2 linked regions of the Formosa sp. Hel1_33_131 genome follow. The protein of the gene in region 2 interacts with the protein of the main gene of each other region in a pairwise test. Links are inferred from orthologs where the notes say so. Each region holds a gene or a part of one and is shown on either strand. Other genes may lie near its edges.

Region 1 (2,974 bases), 2.2 Mb from region 2 along the record:
CCCGAAATTACAATGATTCGACTTTCGGTAGTCATCGTAATTGTTTGTGGAAAAGTGGTAATTCCTTCATTTTTATTCGCCACCAATAACAAAGGGTGGTAAGCGTCCACAAGCTCAATTTCTTGATGTTCTGTAACTTCTGGAAGAATGGCATCAATTACTTTGGCATATTTTGCTTTGGCATAGATGACATCTAATTTTGTCAGAAATAACTGAAAATCTTCTAAGAGGGGGCCGTAACCACTTATAAAACTGGTAAGCTCAAGTAAAATCCGCTTGATTTCTTCGGTTTCTTCAAAGGTTAAATTATTAAGATCCCGTTGGTGTTGTTGTGTGGTATCTGGTTCAATATAGACGATGCTGCCTGTTTTACTAGCCCCCAAAATACTGCCTTTTACCTTGCGTCGGTACATCGCCTTGACGGCCAATACACGTCGGTTTTCCATCACCGTTTCACGGATGTCATCCAAATAATCCAAGCTGTTATAATTGCTTAAAGCAGAATTGAAACTGGTATTGATTTTTATACGAACCGCTTGAATCGATTTACGCAATCCGTACAAGGTATCAGATGCATCGTTGCGAATTTCGCCAAATTTATCAACCACGCTATTAATGGCTTCTGGGATCTCTTTATTGGATTCTAATAGCAAAGAAACTTTGTGTAAAAGCGGATAGTATTCATGAAATTTCTTAAAGAATTTCAATAAGATATTTGTGGTCAAACAGATGCTTGCTATTTTTCGAAATCCGTCTATTTCTAGATAATTATTCTCAATCCGAATTAATTTTAATTCTGCGGTGATCGCATCAAACCCGTGGTTTGGAATTCGATTTTCATTATCAAAAGAAGCTACAAATTCGTTGGTGAGCTGTAGCGCTTCAATCACATCCTCTCTTTTTGAAAAAGGGAGTGTTCCGAGAATTTCAATTTTCCCCAAGCTTGTAACATTGTGAGTTGCCACCTGTTGAATTACGGATTCAAATTCTAAATCCTGCAATGTTTTCTTGGAAATATTAATCATAGCGTTCGTGCATAAGTCGTCACAAATGTAGGTATTAATGTTTAAAATATATAGTTTAAATTTGCCATCTAAGCCTTAATTGTTAAGCTCTATTTTATGTTACAACTCAGCGGGACTTGGCGTTCCCATTTAGAACCAGAATTTAAGAAACCTTACTTCGAGACATTGGATGTTTTTGTGCATGCCGAATATGGTTTACACCCCTGTTATCCCCCTTTTAATCAGATTTTTAATGCGTTTGAAAGCTGTGCGTTTGAAGCGGTTAAGGTTGTCATCATCGGTCAGGATCCCTACCATGGTGAAGGACAGGCCAACGGTTTGTGTTTTTCTGTGAATGAAGGAATGCCGCATCCACCTTCTTTAAAAAATATTTTCAAGGAATTAGAAACGGATTTGAAACTTCCAGTTCCGTCTAGTGGCGATTTAAGTCCGTGGGCAAACCAAGGCGTGTTACTTTTAAATGCAACCTTGAGTGTCCGTGCAAAGGAAGCGGGGAGTCATCAAAAACACGGGTGGGAAAAATTCACAAATGAGGTGATCAAAACACTTTCTAGGGAACGATCGGATTTGGTATTTTTATTATGGGGAAGTTTTGCTAAAAATAAAATTAGATTTATCGATACAGAAAAACATACTGTTTTACAAACGGGACATCCATCGCCTTTGAGTGCCAATCGTGGTTATTGGTTCGGGAATAAGCATTTTAGTAAAACGAATGAAGTGCTGAAATCATTAGGCAAATCGCCCATTCAATGGGGTTAATCTTCTAGAGAGGCAACCAATTTATTGTAGGGTAGTTTTTCGGAAATGATGTCTAATTTCAACAATTGATTTTGAACCGCTTCAACGGTAGAAGATTCAATGTTTTCTTGTGACCATTCCGTAAGCTCTAACCAATTTTTTACATCTTCATTTTTTTGCTGATAGCGTTCGGAAATAATTGCATCGATTTCAGGGATTTGTTTAAAACCAGCCGTGATTGTATTGATGACTTCTAGAATGGCTTGAAGCGTTTCCTTTTCATTAGTTATAAATTCATCGCGCACCGCAATCACAAAGCAAGGCCACGGCGTTGGACAATCGCCCAAACGTCGGAATGTCTGTTGATCCACTAAAGGCTTTGTCGTAAATTTTTCCCACATAAAATAATCAGCCTTCTCATGTGTAAGTGCCTCCACAGCACCATCCAAATCTTTCACAACTTCAAACTCTAAATCCGTTGCTGTATCCCATCCAAGTTCTAACGCATTCACATACGCCATCAGATGCGATCCAGAGCCATAGCGACTGATAGCAGCCCGTTGGCCTTTGAGGTCACTGAGTTTTTTAAATGCGGATTTTTCTGCCACATGGATTCCCCAAATCAAGGGCGACTCTACAAAAACTTGCACAATTTTACAAGGACTGCCTTCTGTGATGTCTTTAATAATTCCTTCGGTTAGAATCACAGCGATGTCAATTTCATTATCACGCAGTGCTTTGGTCATTTGACCCGTACCACCAAAATAATTCTTCCAACGAACATTGATGTCGTGGGGTTTAAAATGGCCTTGTTTTAAAGCCAAATACCAAGCGTAATTGAAGTGTTCAGGAACTCCACCAATGCGTACATTTTTCATGTGTGTATTGTTATTGATTTTTAATGGTCACATGTTACATCCATTTGATTATTTTTCTTAGGTTTCAAGTTTTAGTTATGGATGTTTCATCTAAGAAATAAGTTTATTCAGCGTATAAGTTATTAATTTTTCGATAGTGGCCTGCGGGTCTTTACTAAAAGTCCCCAAAGCCCTGTTGGCTAAAATAGCATTCATAGAACAGGCTTCATGCCCCAATAATTTTGACAATCCATAAATGGCAGAAGTCTCCATTTCAAAATTGGTTACTCTCAAGCCGTTATACTCAAAACTATCTATTTTTTGATTTATGTTTTCGTCTTGTAATTCCAA
Region 2 (2,845 bases):
ATAAAGACTCGTTAGATGTTTATAATGAACAACTTAACGAGTATGGATGTGAGATTTACGACAAGCGAAAAACGTTTTTAGAAGTCTTTACGCCCATCTTTAAAAACCGCTATAAAGCAATTAGTAACAACAGCGAAGACGTTGACTTACAATACAACAGTCAGCTAAATGATTCCTCTTTAATGGAGTTGTTTGCAACTAGCATCAACAAGGATCGGATGCTACAATATACAAGTGTTGGAATTCATAAAGACGATTTAGATTTTTCTATTAAAGGGTATCCTATTAAAAAATTCGGAAGTCAAGGACAGCAAAAATCATTTTTAATTGCTTTGAAACTGGCACAATTTGATTTTATCAAAGCGCAAAGTGGTGAGACTCCCCTACTCCTACTGGATGATGTTTTTGACAAACTTGACGAACAACGGGTGGCTCAAATTATTCAATTGGTAAATGACGAGAATTTTGGACAATTATTTATTTCGGACACCCATGCCGACCGAACCGAGAAAGCCATTAAAAGCGTGCATCAATCGTATCAAATATTTCAACTGTGAAACAACTTATAGCCCTTTCGTTTTTTATTTTACTGAGTAGCTGCCAATCAGATGTGTCAACTTACATTCCTTTTGTAGAAGGCTATTGGGAAATTGTGAGCGTTACCAAGGATCAAAAAAAAGTCAAAGAATTTAAAATGAGTGGTTCTGTGGATTACTTTAAAGTGAATGCTGACTTATCGGGCTATCGAAAAAAAGTGACTCCACGATTTGATGGTGCTTTTGAGATCTCTCAGCATCAATCTGAATTTACCCTTTCTGTAACAGACGGTCGTTTATGGATTCATTACGATAACAATGACGTTGCTTACACTGAAGAAATCATGCGTGCCAACTCGGCAAGTTTAGTGACCTCCAATTCCGACGGATTTATATATACTTACAAACCTTATGAACCTTTAATTTTTGATGAATGAGTAAACGCCAAAACGATCCTTTCAAAATTGATGATTTAATGAAGTCCTTTGTGAAAGAAAATAAACTCGAAAAAGGGTTGGACAAAGTGAACGTGGAAGCTGCCTGGGCAGATATGATGGGCAACGGCGTCAATAACTACACCAACAGCGTGAAACTTCATAAAGACACGCTCTATGTAGAGCTAAGCTCTTCTGTTTTAAGAGAGGAATTGAGCTATGGAAAAGACAAAATCATTAGTATGCTGAACGAATCTCTTGGGAAAAACCTCATCACAAAATTAATTTTAAGGTAGTATTGGGTATAAAAAAAGCCACAATAGAATTGCAGCTTTTAAAATATTTTATTGAACGTATTTAAAACATCTCTCTTCCTGAAAAATGGAAAGCACCTTCAATTGCAGCGTTTTCATCACTGTCACTTCCATGCACTGCATTTTCGCTAATAGAATCTGCAAACATATTACGGATGGTTCCTTCTACAGCTTCTGCTGGATTTGTTGCACCAATTAAAGTTCTGAAATCTTCTACTGCATTTTCCTTTTCAAGAATTGCCGCCACAATAGGGCCACGCGTCATGTAAGTTACCAGTTCGCCATAAAATGGACGCTCACTATGAACGGCATAAAAAGCTTCGGCATCTGCCTTTGTAAGTTGTGTTAATTTCATCGCTACGATTCTGAAACCTGAAGCTGTGATTTTTTCTACGATTCCACCTATATTCCCTTTTTCAACAGAATCGGGCTTAAGCATTGTAAACGTTTTGTTAGTTACCATGGTCTTTGTATAAATTTTGTGCAAAAATAAGGTTTTTCTACAAATAATTGAGCTTCCAACTATTTTAAAAAATTGTATCTTTGCACGCTATGAATACAGCAGAAATTTTAGACCTTAAAAAAATATTATCCACACCTAAAAAAGTGGTCATTGTCCCTCATAAAAATCCAGATGGAGACGCTATGGGCTCCACTTTAGGATTGTTACATTACCTTAAAAAATTAGGACATTCGGCAACCGTGATTGCGCCCAATGACTACCCAGAGTTTTTGAAATGGATTTCAGGAACCAAAGAGGTTCTTATATATGAAGAAGACACTATTGCTTCTGAGGCACTCATTTCCGAAGCTGATCTTATTTTTACTTTAGACTTCAATGCACTACACCGATGTGGTGCGATGGGTACGCCTATTGAAAATTCAAGTGCCATTAAAATTATGATTGATCATCACCAACAACCGGATGATTATGCGACCTATGTCTATTCTGACGTGAGTATGTGTTCGACTTGCGAAATGGTGTATCATTTTATCGAAATGATGGGTGATTTAGAGCTGATAGATGTCGCTATTGGAGAAGCATTATATACAGGTATTATGACCGATACTGCTTCGTTCCGATTTCCGCTAACCACGAGTACTACCCACCGAGTGATTGCACATTTAATTGACGTTGGGGTTGAGAAATCAAACATTCACAACGCGGTGTATGATACCAATAGTTTAGGTCGTCTCCAACTTATGGGCTGTGCCTTAAATAATTTAAGATTTTTAGAAGAATTCCACACTTCTTATATCAGTTTAACCAATAAGGAATTGGATGCGCATGATTTTCAAAAAGGAGATACGGAAGGCTTGGTGAATTATGGCTTGTCGCTGAAAGGTGCTAAATTTGCCGTCATATTTATTGAACACCGTGAAGAAAGTATCATTAAAATCTCATTTCGATCTAAGGGTCCTTTTGATGTAAATGCTTTCGCAAGAACACATTTTAACGGAGGTGGACACAAGAATGCGTCTGGCGGACGTAGCAACCTCAATCTTGAAGATACCATTGCAAAATTTATTAGTATATTGTCTGACTATAAATCGGAACTAA

Evidence for each region. Proteins that work in one complex are often made in the same cells at the same time.
Region 1: the proteins of FORMB_RS00830 (region 2) and FORMB_RS10870 interact in binary tests that used the Escherichia coli proteins (3 or more experiments, as listed by UniProt). The link is inferred for Formosa sp. Hel1_33_131 from one-to-one orthologs.

What each region holds. Positions count from the first base shown.
Region 1 is NZ_CP017260.1:2,356,121-2,359,094, forward strand. Bases 60-2,954 are described here. They hold FORMB_RS10870 (uracil-DNA glycosylase), read left to right. Parts: upstream 60-1,121; coding sequence 1,122-1,787; downstream 1,788-2,954. Other genes in these bases: FORMB_RS10865 (endonuclease MutS2), read right to left, coding at 60-1,025; FORMB_RS10875 (substrate-binding domain-containing protein), read right to left, coding at 1,784-2,644; FORMB_RS10880 (nucleoside phosphorylase), read right to left, coding at 2,735-2,954. Also shown: more of FORMB_RS10865, read right to left, coding at 1-59; more of FORMB_RS10880, read right to left, coding at 2,955-2,974. UniProt on the Escherichia coli protein: Excises uracil residues from the DNA which can arise as a result of misincorporation of dUMP residues by DNA polymerase or due to deamination of cytosine.
Region 2 is NZ_CP017260.1:167,441-170,285, forward strand. What follows is about bases 38-2,803. They hold FORMB_RS00830 (nucleoside-diphosphate kinase), read right to left. Parts: upstream 1,748-2,803; coding sequence 1,328-1,747; downstream 38-1,327. Other genes in these bases: recF (DNA replication/repair protein RecF), read left to right, coding at 38-557; FORMB_RS00820 (lipocalin family protein), read left to right, coding at 554-973; FORMB_RS00825 (DUF721 domain-containing protein), read left to right, coding at 970-1,266; FORMB_RS00835 (DHH family phosphoesterase), read left to right, coding at 1,837-2,803. In the rest of the region: more of recF, read left to right, coding at 1-37; more of FORMB_RS00835, read left to right, coding at 2,804-2,845. UniProt on the Escherichia coli protein: Major role in the synthesis of nucleoside triphosphates other than ATP. The ATP gamma phosphate is transferred to the NDP beta phosphate via a ping-pong mechanism, using a phosphorylated active-site intermediate.